2 regions of the Buttiauxella cochleicola genome follow, and region 2 is predicted to be linked to the other one. Evidence: riboswitches for the same ligand, from Rfam matches in the RefSeq annotation. Region 2 holds a riboswitch; the other holds the start of a gene.
What was found. Region 2 has a riboswitch for thiamine pyrophosphate ahead of thiC (phosphomethylpyrimidine synthase ThiC). Riboswitches for the same ligand answer to the same signal wherever they lie in the genome.

Region 1 (7,433 bases), on a different contig from region 2:
TTTCCGCCAGTGCTCCCTGTAAAACACCCGCCAGAATCACGCCCGTCGAAATACTGTTAGTAAACAGGGTAGTCGCCGAACCCGGCCTGCCGGGCATTAAATCCTGGAACCACAACATCCCGATTCCCGCGACAATGCCGATAAACACCGCATTAAACAGCTGGAGAAGGATTAACGCAGTGCGGCTATGGAACAGAATCAAACCAACGTAAAACAACACACCCGCCGCCACAGCAATCACCATCATACGGCGTTTACCAAAACGCTTAACGTAGTAACCTGCAAGGATCATTGCCGGGATCTCAAGCCCCGCAGCCGTTCCCATCAACAGCCCCGCCAGTGATTCAGGCAGCCCTAAATCAGTGCTGACCCACAACGGCATATCAATGATGTACATAGTGTTGCAGGTCCACATCAGCATCGAGGCGATAAACAACATACGGACGTTTTTGTCTTTCCAGCCGCTGACTTGCGTAAGGGCAACATCCGCGGGCTGCTCAATCCTTGCAACTGAAGGAAGTGCGAAGAAGATTAGCGCGAGCGAGATAACGAAAATCCCGGCCGCGATAAGAAACATGGTGGTAAAACCGTAGTTTAGCGCCAGCATAAACGATAATGGTGGCCCGATAACCCACGCAAGCGAGAGCTGCGCACGCATTATCGAGCTGAACATCACCACTTCACGTGCTGAGTTATCTGCATACTCGCGGGCAAGAGCGAAGATTTGTGGCATCGCCGTGTTGGCAATAGACGCGAACATAACGCCAATGGTGATTAACGTCAGGTAATGGCGGTTAAAAGCAAACAACACGCAGTTTGCCACGGCCATAACGCAGCAAACCATAATCAGTTTTCGCCTGTCGCCCCGGTTATCTGAACGCTTCGCCAACGCAAGGCTGACGAGTATCCCGGTTATCGCATTGACGGTATAAAACATCCCAACCCAAAATGGGCGCACTTCTACTTCGCGACTTAAAAACAGGCTAAGAGTGGGCGCCTGGAGTGCCCCCGCAATCCCCATCATGAAAGCCACAATCATAAATGCGGCATATACCGGATTGAGGCGACGTCCTCGCGTCAAAAACCAAAGCATGCAGAAATTCCTTTTGTTCGAGCGCTCATTGGGTGTGCAAAACGTAAACTATACCCTAATGACGGGTATAAAAAAGCCAGCAGGAACAATCTGCTGGCCAGGTGAAATTCACCAATTCTCAGTCACACATGTATCAACGAGTTAGTGCTTTCCGGTCTCGGGAACGGTAATTTCCCACTGCATTAAGTCCTCGAGCATCTTCAGACGTTGCGTTGCTGTCAGGCGAGCCAGCCATCCAGCAGAAACATTTTGTGTTGCGGCAAAATACTGATGATAGAACTTAATAACTGGTGACCGTTTCATATACATCTCCACTTCCTCGTTTCAACGTTGATGATTATTGGCGTAATATGAGGAAAGTTAAATTGATGAGTTTCTGACGGGAGTTCCTCTTTTATGTCCAGCAGTCGTCTGCAACAACAGTTCATACGTTTATGGCAAAACTTTGAAGGTAAGCCGCAGGAAACCACGCTCAATGAGCTGGCAGATCTGCTGAATTGCTCCCGTCGCCATATGCGTACGCTGCTTAGTGCAATGCAGGAAACGGGCTGGCTCAGCTGGAAAGCAGAGGTCGGGCGCGGTAAGCGTTCACAGCTGGAATTCCTGTATACCGGCCTTGCACTCCAGCAACAGCGGGCTGAAGATCTTCTTGAGCAAGACAGGATCGATCAACTGGTGCAGATCGTTGGTGATAAAGCCGCTGTACGCCAAATGTTGATTTCGCATCTTGGCCGCAGCTTCCGCCAGGGTCGGCATATCCTGCGCGTTCTCTATTACCGTCCACTGTTAAATCTGTTACCAGGCTCGGCTTTACGTCGTTCAGAAACCCATATTGCCCGCCAAATTTTCAGCGGCTTAATTCGTATAAATGAGGAAAATGGGGAACTGGAAGCAGATATTGCCCATCACTGGCAGCAAATTTCCCCATTACACTGGCGTTTTTATTTGCGCCCCGGCATTCATTTTCACCATGGCCGCGAGCTGGACATGCTGGATGTGGTCACCTCTTTGCAGCGGATTAACGCGCTGCCGCTGTATTCGCACATTACGCAAATCACCTCACCTACCGCGTGGACACTGGATATCACCCTTTCGCAACCGGACAACTGGCTGCCGTGGTTGCTGGGTAGCGTTCATGCCATGATTCTGCCCCGTGAATGGCAAACCCTAAGCAATTTTTCACGCCAGCCAGTCGGTACTGGGCCGTACTCTGTTGTGCGCAATAACACTAACCAGCTGAAGATTCAGGCTTACGATGATTACTTCGGCTATCGCGCATTGATTGACGAGGTAAATTTCTGGGTATTGCCAGAGATCGGTGAAGATGTCAGTTGCGCAGTGCAACTATCGGGCATGCCTGACAGTGAAAAAGCCGTCGAAAGCCGCCTGGAAGAAGGCTGCTATTACATTTTGTTTGATAGACGCTCCAAATCTGGCAGTAATGACGACGTTCGCCGCTGGCTAAGCCATATGTTGGCCCCCATTCATCTGCTTTATAGCGCGGGAGCTCAAAACCAGCAGTACTGGTTCCCGGCGTATGGTTTACTGCCGCGCTGGCACCACGCACGTCCACAACCGGTGTTTGAAAAACCTGCTGGTCTGGAATCTGTAACGCTGACGTTTTACCGCGATCACGTCGAACACCGGGTTATCAGTAAAGTCATGGAGGAACTGCTGGCTCGCGCAGGCGTTAAGCTTGTGGTGCAGGAAGTCAGCTATGAGGAGTGGCACCAGGGCAATGCCGAAAGCGATATCTGGCTTAACAGCGCAAACTTCACTCTGCCTTTAGAATTCTCCCTTTATTCGCATCTGTATGAAGTCCCTCTGATTCAAAAATGCATCGAAAATGACTGGGAAACCGATACCCGGAAATGGCACAACGGCGAGCTTTCTTTGCCTGAATGGTGCCAGAAGCGAGTTGAAAACAATGATATTTTGCCATTAATCCACCATTGGTTGCGCATTGAAGGGCAGCGCAGTATGCGCGGCGTGCGTATGAACACGCTCGGCTGGTTTGACTTTAAATCGGCATGGTTTGCACCACCGGAACCTTAATACTTCCGATTCATTCACAGAATCATTACAATGCACGCGTTCTCAACGGGGTGCTAAGACGAAAGTCTGGCTGAGATAATACCCGTCGAACCTGATCCGGATAACGCCGGCGAAGGGATTTGAGGCTCAATTCTCAAAGTCCTTTGCCACCCCTAATTTAAAGAGGTGCAAAGTGTTCAAAAAATTCCTGCCGTTACTGGCGCTCGTCGCCGCCCCTGTTTTCGCCAAACCCCTGCTGACTGTTTACACCTACGACTCTTTCGCTGCCGACTGGGGCCCAGGCCCTGCGGTAAAAAAAGCCTTTGAAGCAGACTGCAATTGCGAGCTGAAATTCGTCGCACTCGAAGATGGCGTGTCACTGCTTAACCGTCTGCGCATGGAAGGTAAAAACAGCAAAGCCGACGTGGTTCTGGGGCTGGATAACAATCTGCTGGAAGCGGCTGCGCAAACCAAACTGTTCGCGCCGAGCAACGTTGACACTGGTTCACTAAAAATCCCAGGTGGCTGGAATAACAATACGTTTGTGCCGTTCGATTACGGCTATTTCGCTTTTGTGTATGACAAAAACAAACTCAAAAACCCGCCGAAAAGCCTGAAAGAACTGGTCGAAAGTGACCAAAAATGGAAAGTGATTTACCAGGATCCACGCACCAGCACCCCAGGTCTCGGCCTGCTGTTATGGATGCAAAAAGTATATGGCGACAAAACGCCTGAAGCCTGGGCGAAACTGGCCAAAAAAACCGTCACCGTCACCAAAGGCTGGTCTGAGGCTTACGGTCTGTTCCTCAAAGGCGAAGGCGACCTGGTGATGAGCTACACCACCTCGCCGGCATATCACATCATCGAAGAGAAAAAAGATAACTACGCGGCAGCCAATTTCAGCGAAGGACATTACTTGCAGGTGGAAGTTGCGGGTCGCCTGGCTTCAAGCAAGCAGCCAGAGTTGGCAGCGAAATTCATGAAGTTCATTACCACGCCTGAGTTCCAGAACACCATTCCAACCGGCAACTGGATGTACCCGGTCACAGACGTGAAATTGCCAGAAGGCTTTAATGGTCTGGTAAAACCGCAGACCACGCTGGAATTTAGCCCGCAAGACGTCTCTTCCCATCGCGCCAGCTGGATCAGTGAATGGCAACGCTCCGTCAGCCGCTAATTCCCGGTTGGCTGATTCCAGGGCTATGCGCCGCCACTCTCGTGGTAGCCGTAGCCCTGGCGGCTTTTCTGGCGCTGTGGTTTAACGCGCCGCAAACCGATATCCGCGCGTTGGTGCAGGATAGCTATTTGTGGCACGTACTTCGCTTTTCCTTCTGGCAGGCATTTCTTTCAGCCACCCTTTCGGTGTTCCCGGCCATTTTTCTTGCCCGGGCGCTTTACCGACGCCGTTTCCCTGGGCGATTAGCACTGTTACGTCTGTGCGCCATGACGCTGGTTTTGCCAGTGTTGGTGGCAGTGTTCGGTATTCTGACGGTGTATGGCCGTGAAGGCTGGCTGGCCTCACTGTGCGCCTGGCTTGGCATCGAATGGGGGTTCTCACCCTATGGCCTGAAAGGCATTTTGCTGGCCCACATCTTTTTCAACTTGCCGATGGCAACCCGCCTGCTCCTTCAGGCGCTGGAAAATATCCCCAGCGAACAACGACAGGTCGCCGCACAGCTTGGCATGCAGGGTTGGAACTTCTTCCGTTTTGTCGAATGGCCGTGGCTACGCCGTCAGATTCTTCCTGCCGCCGCGTTAATTTTTATGCTCTGCTTCGCCAGTTTTGCCACCGTGCTTTCGCTCGGCGGCGGGCCGCAGGCAACCACCATTGAATTGGCCATCTTCCAGGCACTCAGTTATGACTACGACCCTGCTCGTGCGGCACTGCTCGCAATAGTACAAATGGTTTGCTGTCTTGGCCTGGTGCTGATGAGCCAACGACTCAGTAAAGCCATTCCTGTGGGTATCAGCCAAATGCAGGGCTGGCGTGACCCGCAAGATAACCTGCGCCGGAAACTGTGCGACGGATTGTTAATTTCACTCGCACTGTTGCTGCTGTTGCCTCCGCTGCTGGCGGTCATCATTGATGGCATCAATAGTGGTTTTAACAGCGTGCTTTCCCAGCCGATTCTCTGGCAGGCATTATTCACCTCGTTAAGAATTGCAGTCGGCGCGGGATTGATAAGCGTAATCATCACGGTAATGCTGCTATGGAGTTCACGAGAATTACGCCTGCGCAACCGCGCATTTGCCGGGCAGGCGCTGGAGTTAAGCGGCATGCTAATCCTCGCGATGCCGGGTATCGTGCTGGCGACCGGCTTTTTCCTGCTGCTCAATAACACGGTAGGTTTGCCGCAATCCGCCGATGGCATTGTGATTTTCACCAATGCATTAATGGCGGTTCCCTACGCCCTGAAAGTGCTGGAAAACCCGATGCTGGACGTGGCTGAACGCTACAACAAGCTGTGCCAGTCGCTGAATATCAGCGGCTTAAACCGCCTGCGTTATATCGAGTTGCGCGCCCTGAAGCGCCCACTGGCGCAAGCGCTGGCATTTGCCTGCGTGCTGTCGATTGGTGATTTTGGCGTAGTGGCGCTGTTTGGTAATGAAGATTTCCGCACGCTACCGTTCTATCTCTATCAACAAATTGGTTCATATCGCAGCCAGGATGGTGCCGTTACCGCGCTAATTCTGCTGATACTGTGCTTTGCTTTATTCACATTGATTGAAAAACTTCCGGGACGCGATTCCCAAAATGATTCAGGTTGCAGGAAGGCGGCAAGTGAATGAAGCCTGGGAACATAGAAAACTATGTGACCTGGATGAAAGAAAGCAGCCAACACACCTGCAACTTGAAGGATGAAGGGAATGCTAAAGCTAACTGATATAACCTGGCTCTATCACCATTTACCGATGCGCTTTTCGATGCAAATTAACGCCGGAGAGCGCGTTGCGGTGTTGGGGCCTAGCGGGGCGGGGAAAAGTACGCTGCTGAGTTTAATTGCCGGTTTTCTCGCACCTGCCAGCGGGAAAATTATGCTTAATGGCAATGACCATACGGCGACGGCACCCGCACAGCGCCCGGTGTCGATGCTGTTCCAGGAGAACAATCTTTTTAACCACCTGACTGTGCGCCAGAACATTGGGCTGGGGTTAAATCCTGGCCTGAAGCTTAATGCCGCACAGCTCGAACGTCTGGCAACAATTGCCAGCCAAATGGCGATAAGCGATTTACTCGACAGGCTGCCAGCGCAGCTTTCTGGCGGTCAGCGCCAGCGTGTCGCCCTCGCCCGCTGTCTGGTTCGTGAACAACCGATTTTGCTGCTCGATGAGCCATTTTCAGCACTCGACCCGGCACTACGCCAGGAGATGCTGCAACTGCTTGATAATCTATGCCGCCAGCAACAACTGACGCTATTGATGGTGTCACACAGTATTGAAGATGCAGCGCGAATCGCTGAAAGAAGTCTTGTTGTGGTCGATGGCCGTATCGCCTGGGATGGCGACACGGCAACCTTATTAAGCGGAGAAGCTAGCGCATCAGCGCTGTTAGGAATTAGTGTTGCCCGGTGAGCACTTTCCAAAGAATGCTGCGGTAAATCGGCATCATCGGGTGCATCTGGATTGCAACAAAGCTCCCCAAGGCCAGCACCGTCATTGTTGGTGCTAACCAATGCAAACGAGATCGCGGCAAGTACTGAGTTAAACGGTCAGTACTTGCTTTACCACTGCGCCACCAGCGCCAACACAACCATCCCGCCAGCCACAGCCCCAGTGCTACTAGCAGCAAGAGCCATTTAAAGCTACTACTTTGCATATCCGCAGGAATATCAATCGCGGCACCCGCCAGAATCCCCGGCAAGAAGTAGATGGGTGGCCAGAAAATGCAGCCAATAATGTTCGGGATGATAAATTTAGAAACCGGGAGGTCTAGCATGCCTGCGACCATCGGCACCAGCGGGCGTGTCGGGCCAACAAAACGGCCGACCAGGATGGTAAACATGCTGTGCTGATGCAGCGCATGCTCGGTTTTATCCAGCAGCGCTTTGTTCTTTTTCATAAACGACCAGCGATGCAGTGGCCCTTTAAAGCGGCCTCCCAGCCAGAACGAAATCCAGTCGCCCAACAGGCAACCGACAATTCCGGCAGCCCAGGCGTGATAAAAGCCCACCTGACCGCCACCAATCAGCGCGCCAAGCCCTGCCATCATGACTGTACCAGGAAGGATTAGCCCGACCAGCGCAAGTGATTCCAGAAAGGCCACCAGCATCACCGCGAAAAGTGAATACGCCACTGACTGAGTAAT
Region 2 (7,433 bases):
CTTTGTCGCTCAGCAACTGGCATGAACCAGGTTCTTCAGATAACGGTTCAAACTTCCCACACAGACGTTTCTTGGCAACGCCAATCGTCGGTACATCCACCAGCAGGCCAAAATGGGCGGCTACGCCCAAACGCCGTGGGTGCGAAATACCATGGCCATCAACAAAAAGCAGATCTGGTTTTTGCGACAGCATTTCCCAAGCGGCAAGCAGTGCAGGATATTCGCGAAACGAGAGGAAACCGGGGATATAAGGCATTGAGGTGGCGACACGCGCCACCTGATATTCAACCAGTTCAAGGGAAGGATATTGCAATAATACAATGGCGGCTCGTGTAACCTCACCGCCCTGCTCAAACCCAACGTCAGCCCCGGCGATTAACCTGGGAGGATCCTGCTCAAGACGATCCTCACGGATCACCTGTGAAGCAAGTTCGATTTGTTGTGCGCGCAAGAATGCAAGATCCATCACTGATCCTTACTCGTGATACGGCTTCGACAAACGATGCACTGCTTCAACAAATGCACCCGCGTGTTCTGGCGGAACATCCTGGTGAATGCCATGACCCAGGTTAAACACGTGGCCTTCACCTTTACCGAACCCAGCCAGAATAGTCGCCACTTCTTCTTCAATGCGTGCCGGCTGTGCATACAACATGGATGGGTCCATATTGCCCTGCAACGCCACTTTATGACCGACGCGACGGCGAGCATCGGCGATGTCAGTCGTCCAGTCTAACCCCAGCGCATCACATCCCGTTTCAGCCATTGCTTCCAGCCATTGACCGCCGCCTTTGGTGAACATCGTCACAGGCACTCGGCGGCCTTCATTTTCACGCAGCAGGCCATCGATGATTTTATGCATGTAGTAGAGAGAGAACTGCTGATAATCACGCCCGGTCAGCACGCCGCCCCAGGTATCGAAAATCATCACCGACTGTGCGCCCGCTTTGATTTGCGCATTCAGGTACTGCGTGACGCTTTGCGCCAGCTTATCGAGTAGAAGATGCAGCGCTTGCGGGTCGGCATACATCATCTTTTTGATCACGGTAAACGCTTTGCTGCTGCCGCCTTCGACCATGTAGGTTGCCAGCGTCCATGGGCTGCCGGTGAAACCAATCAGCGGCACTTCGCCTTTTAGTTCACGGCGAATAGTACGCACCGCGTTCATCACATAGCCCAGTTCATCTTCCGGATCGGGAATTGGCAACTTTTCAACATCAGCACGGCTGGTAATTGGCGAGCGGAAACGTGGGCCTTCACCCGCTTCAAAATAGAGGCCAAGCCCCATCGCATCCGGCACGGTGAGGATGTCGGAGAAGAGGATCGCCGCATCAAGCTTGTAGCGACGCAGCGGCTGCAAAGTCACTTCGCAAGCCAGCTCTGCATTTTTGCACAGCGACATAAAATCGCCGGCCTGCGCACGTGTCGCTTTGTATTCTGGCAAGTAACGACCTGCCTGCCTCATCATCCATACTGGCGTGGTATCTACAGGCTGGCGTTGCAGCGCCCGCAGGTAACGATCGTTCTTCAGTTCAGTCATTTTCAATTTCCTTTGGCTGTATCACGCCAGTTTATCATTCATAGTCGGCGCGACACAGGGCGACAGTGTCTTCAATCAGGCGACGAGCCACCGTACCCGGTGGCGGTAATAACGGAAGTTGGTCATAGCGATACCAGCCCGCATCAATTAACTCTTTCGGGTCGATTTTAATGTCACCGCTGTGATATTCCGCCATGAACGCGGTCATCAGCGATTGCGGGAACGGCCAGGGTTGCGAGGTGACATAACGTAAGTTTTTCACGCGAATGCTGCTCTCTTCCATCACCTCACGCGCCACTGCCTGCTCGAGGGTTTCCCCTACTTCGACAAACCCGGCCAGTACGGTATAAACCCCGCCGCGATGGCGTGTGTGCTGAGCAAGCAGGATATGGTCGTCACGACGGATAGCCACGATGATGCACGGTGAAATTTGTGGATAGTAGCGTTCACGACAATGGTTACACAGCATCGCCCATTCGGTTTTGCTGACGTGCATTTCATGGCCACAGTAGCCACAGAACTTATGCGAGCGATAGAACTCCGCCAACTGCACGCCACGACCAGCAAGTTGAAATAACCCTGGATCCTGGTCAATAACCTGGCGCACTGAGCCCATATCCGCACGGCGATGTTGCCGCACTAACCACACCGGCTCATTTTCCCACTCGCCGATAGACATCCCAACCGCACCATCAAGCTGAAAATCTTGTGCCGCTCCGTGAGGTAGCTCACCTTTCGGCAACCACAATTTTTGTTCATGACTGACGATAAACCAGCCCTGATCTAACTTTTGAATTACACGTTCCATAACCTGGTGCACATCCCCGAGTTCGCTGGTATAAACAAATGGTCGTAACAATTTTGGGTACGTTTGCGTTACATCTTTTACTCACGGAATCACGGAGTCAATCATGCTTAACCAGTTAGAAAATCTGACTGAGCGCGTCGGTGGTAGTAATGAGTTAATCGACCAATGGCTACATGCCCGCAAACATTTATTGGTGGCTTATTACAATATGGTTGGGATCAAGCCTAACAAGGAATCCCATACCGCGCTCAATGAAAAGGCTCTGGATAACTTTTGCCATAATTTGGTGGATTATCTTTCTGCCGGTCATTTCAATATTTATGAACGCATTATCAGCGAAATGGAAGGTAGCAGCCCACTTTTAGCCGCAACTCATCTTTATCCGCAGCTTGAAGCCAACACCCAGCACATTATGGATTTTTACGATTCGCATCTCGAAAGTGCTATCGATGATGATAACTATATTGAGTTCCAGAAAGCGTTATCCGGCATCGGTGAAGCGCTGGAATCACGTTTTTCACTGGAAGATAAACTCATTCAGTTAGCTTACGACCACGATATAAATGACAGTGCTAACGATACCGGCAGCCTTGCACGTCCGGCTTGAGTTCTGCGCTGTTAACGAGTAGTTTACATAACGACCCGTAGCAATACGGGTTTATCTTGTCGGAGTGCCGAGTGTTTAATTGAACACCGGCTGAGACCGTTAATTCGGGATCCGCGGAACCTGATCAGGCTAATACCTGCGAAGGGAACAAGAGTAATTCTGCTTTTGGGTTCACCCGTACGCGGGCGCCCCACATTCATTACTCCTCCGTTGTTCTGACAAGCCACTCCTTGATATTTACTGGAATGAGCTATGTCTATTACTGAAAAAAAACCAAACCGCCGCGAACAACGCGCTGCTGCCCAGCATTTTATCAATACGCTGGAAGGTACTGCTTTCCCTAATTCCCAACGCATTTATCTCACTGAATCACGCGATGATATCCGCGTACCGATGCGCGAAATTCAACTCAGCCCAACAGCAACGGGCGGTACGAAAGAAAATCCTCTGTTCACCCCTAACGATGCGATACCGGTGTATGACACTTCAGGTCCGTATGGCGACCCGACAATCAGTATCGACGTTCTGCGCGGGCTTCCACCACTGCGTGAAAGCTGGATTAGCGAGCGTGATGATTGCGAAACACTGACCGATCGTAGCTCTGCATATACCAAAGAGCGTCTGGCTGATGACGATCTGGACGAATTGCGTTTTGAAACACAACTCACGCCTAAGCGCGCTAAAGCTGGGAAAATCGTTACACAACTGCACTATGCACGTCAGGGAATTGTGACGCCGGAAATGGAGTTTATCGCCGTCCGTGAAAACATGGGCCGCGAACGCGTTCGCGATGAAGTGTTACGCCACCAGCATCCAGGCCAGGGTTTTGGTGCGCGCCTGCCGGAAAATATTACCCCTGAGTTTGTACGTGACGAAGTCGCCGCAGGCCGGGCAATTATCCCTGCCAACATCAACCACCCCGAATCGGAACCGATGATTATCGGCCGTAATTTCCTTGTCAAAGTGAATGCCAATATCGGCAACTCAGCGGTCACCTCCTCCATTGAAGAAGAAGTGGAAAAACTGGTCTGGTCAACGCGCTGGGGCGCAGACACCGTGATGGATCTTTCTACCGGCCGCTATATCCACGAAACCCGCGAATGGATTTTGCGTAATAGCCCTGTGCCAATCGGCACCGTGCCAATCTACCAGGCACTAGAAAAAGTAAACGGCATCGCCGAAGACCTGACCTGGGAAATGTTCCGCGACACACTTCTGGAACAGGCAGAGCAAGGTGTGGATTACTTTACTATTCACGCCGGAGTGTTGCTGCGCTATGTGCCGATGACCGCCAAACGCCTGACCGGAATTGTTTCACGCGGAGGATCGATTATGGCGAAATGGTGCCTGTCGCATCATCAGGAAAACTTCCTGTATGAGCACTTCCGCGAAGTCTGCGAGATCTGTGCCGCTTATGACGTTTCACTCTCACTGGGTGACGGCCTGCGCCCTGGCTCCATTCAGGATGCCAACGATGAAGCGCAATTCTCTGAGCTGCATACGCTTGGCGAGTTGACCAAAATTGCCTGGGAATACGATGTACAGGTAATGATTGAAGGCCCAGGACATGTGCCGATGCAGATGATCCGCCGCAACATGACCGAAGAACTAGAGCATTGCCACGAAGCGCCGTTCTACACTCTTGGCCCGTTGACCACTGACATTGCGCCCGGTTACGACCATTTCACATCAGGGATTGGCGCGGCCATGATTGGCTGGTTCGGCTGCGCGATGCTGTGCTACGTCACGCCAAAAGAGCACCTCGGCCTGCCGAATAAAGAAGATGTGAAACAGGGGCTGATTACCTACAAAATTGCGGCGCATGCCGCAGATCTGGCAAAAGGTCACCCTGGAGCGCAAATCCGCGATAACGCCATGTCGAAAGCCCGCTTTGAATTCCGCTGGGAAGACCAGTTTAACCTGGCTCTCGATCCCTTCACCGCTCGCGCCTATCACGATGAAACGCTACCGCAGGAATCCGGCAAAGTCGCGCACTTCTGTTCAATGTGCGGACCAAAATTCTGCTCGATGAAAATATCCCAGGAAGTCCGCGATTTCGCGGCTAAGCAAGCCATAGAAGTAGGCATGGACGATATGTCGCAATCCTTCCGGGCAAAAGGTGGCGAAATTTATCTGCGTCAGGAGGAAGTGTGATGAACACAACTGCATTTCCAGCCGTTCCCCAACGCCTGGGTTTGTATCCGGTGGTGGATAGCGTTGAGTGGATTGCCCGTCTGCTTGAAGCTGGCGTGCGCACCATTCAACTGCGCATCAAGGATAAAAGCGACGAAACAGTGGAAGCCGATATTGCGGCGGCTATCGAACTTGGCAAACGCTATGAAGCGCGTCTGTTTATTAACGATTATTGGCAACTGGCGATAAAGCATCACGCATACGGTATTCACCTGGGCCAGGAAGATATGGATGTTGCCAATCTGGATGCTATTCGCGATGCCGGCCTGCGCCTCGGGCTTTCGACGCACGACAATATGGAAATGGATCGCGCACTAATGGCGCGCCCTTCTTACATTGCGCTCGGGCATGTTTTCCCCACCAACACCAAGCAGATGCCATCCGCTCCACAGGGGCTTTCGCAACTCGCAGCCCACATCAAAACGCTGGGCGATTACCCGACTGTCGCCATCGGTGGAATAAGCATCGAGCGTGTTCCTGCTGTACTCGCAACGGGCGTTGGAAGTGTCGCGGTCGTCAGCGCAATCACACAGGCCGCCGACTGGCGAGCGGCTACCGCTCAGCTTCTTGAACTTGTGGGAGCTGGCGATGAATGATGCCGATTTCATGCGTTACAGCCGCCAGCTGTTGCTGGAAGACATCGCTATTGAAGGGCAGCAAAAGCTGCTCGCCAGCAAAGTCTTAATCGTCGGGCTTGGCGGGCTGGGTTCGCCTGCCGCGTTATATCTTGCTGCCGCGGGCGTGGGTACTTTGATTCTCGCCGACGATGACACCGTGCATATCAGTAATTTACAGCGCCAGATTCTGTTTACCTCTCAGGATTTGGAACAGCCGAAATCGCTGGCCGCCCAACGCCATCTTCAGAAGCTTAACCCGGATATTACGCTCCAGGTTATTAGCGAGCGTTTAGCGGGAGCAACGTTGAACATAGCGGTAAAGAACGCCGATCTGGTGCTCGATTGTAGCGATAACATGGCGACACGGCATGGGATTAACGCTGCGTGCGTTGCGCATAACAAACCGTTGATTTCCGCCAGCGCAGTGGGGTTTGGCGGGCAACTGATGGTTCTTACGCCGCCGTGGGAAAGCGGCTGTTATCGCTGTGTCTGGCCTGATGAACACGAACCGGAACGCAATTGCCGCACCGCAGGCATTATCGGCCCGGTTGTTGGAGTCATGGGAACATTGCAGGCACTTGAAGCCATAAAAGTGATAAATGGCATGCTTCCCGCCACCGGGACTTTGCGCCTGTTCGACGCCCGCCAACACAGCTGGCGCTCCCTCGCAATGCAAAAAGCAGCTAATTGCCCGGTATGCGGAGGGCTAGATGCACATCCACTTTAACGACGAACCAATGCATTGCCCAGATAACCTGACGCTGGAAAATTTGTTGGAACAGTTGCGTTTAATGAGGCCAGGGATCGCACTGGCCATCAACCAGACTATCGTTCCACGCGAGCAATGGGAGACACATTTCTTGAATGATGGCGACCAAATCTTGCTTTTTCAGGCCATAGCCGGGGGTTAACATGCTACAGATTGCTGATAAAACTTTCTCGTCACGATTATTCACCGGTACCGGGAAATTCTCTTCGCCGCAGGTGATGGTCGAGGCCATTCGCGCCTCCGGTTCCCAACTGGTGACAATGGCAATGAAACGTGTCGATTTGCGTAACCATAACGATGCGATCCTCGCGCCATTGCTTGAAGCGGGCGTGCAGTTACTACCGAATACATCCGGAGCCAAAACGGCGGAAGAAGCGATTTTTGCCGCTCAACTGGCCCGTGAAGCGCTTGGTACGCATTGGGTAAAACTGGAAATCCACCCCGACACCCGCTATTTGCTGCCCGATCCCATCGAAACGCTGAAAGCGGCTGAGAAGCTCGTCAAACTGGGTTTTGTGGTATTGCCTTATTGCGGTGCCGATCCGGTTTTGTGCAAACGACTGGAGGACGCGGGATGCGCGGCGGTCATGCCGCTTGGAGCGCCAATTGGTTCGAATCAGGGCTTACAAACCCGCGCGTTTTTAGAAATTATTATCGACCAGGCTCGCGTGCCGGTTGTAATTGATGCAGGCATCGGTGCGCCAAGCCATGCCGCTGAAGCCATGGAATTGGGTGCTTCAGCGGTACTGGTGAATACCGCCATTGCAGTTGCGCGAGATCCCATTCAAATGGCCCACGCTTTCCGCATGGCCGTTGAAGCAGGAGCAATTGCCGCTCAATCAGGTTTAGGAGCACGCCACCAGCAGGCGCAAGCTTCCAGCCCGTTAACCCAGTTTCTG

Region 1: another riboswitch for thiamine pyrophosphate. It lies ahead of thiB (thiamine ABC transporter substrate binding subunit); the one in region 2 lies ahead of thiC (phosphomethylpyrimidine synthase ThiC).

Annotation. Positions count from the first base shown of each region.
Region 1 is NZ_JAJSOU010000005.1:92,676-100,108, forward strand. Features, by position in the region: gene LVQ79_RS08270 (sugar efflux transporter) at 1-1,093, opposite strand, end outside; gene sgrT (glucose uptake inhibitor SgrT) at 1,235-1,396, opposite strand; gene sgrR (HTH-type transcriptional regulator SgrR) at 1,490-3,148, shown strand; TPP riboswitch at 3,185-3,284, shown strand; gene thiB (thiamine ABC transporter substrate binding subunit) at 3,321-4,304, shown strand; gene thiP (thiamine/thiamine pyrophosphate ABC transporter permease ThiP) at 4,280-5,917, shown strand; gene thiQ (thiamine ABC transporter ATP-binding protein ThiQ) at 5,996-6,700, shown strand; gene LVQ79_RS08300 (DedA family protein) at 6,684-7,433, opposite strand, start outside.
Region 2 is NZ_JAJSOU010000027.1:5,563-12,995, forward strand. Features, by position in the region: gene nfi (deoxyribonuclease V) at 1-466, opposite strand, end outside; gene hemE (uroporphyrinogen decarboxylase) at 476-1,540, opposite strand; gene nudC (NAD(+) diphosphatase) at 1,575-2,348, opposite strand; gene rsd (sigma D regulator) at 2,452-2,955, shown strand; TPP riboswitch at 3,006-3,119, shown strand; gene thiC (phosphomethylpyrimidine synthase ThiC) at 3,208-5,109, shown strand; gene thiE (thiamine phosphate synthase) at 5,109-5,744, shown strand; gene LVQ79_RS21900 (HesA/MoeB/ThiF family protein) at 5,737-6,492, shown strand; gene thiS (sulfur carrier protein ThiS) at 6,476-6,676, shown strand; gene thiG (thiazole synthase) at 6,678-7,433, shown strand, end outside.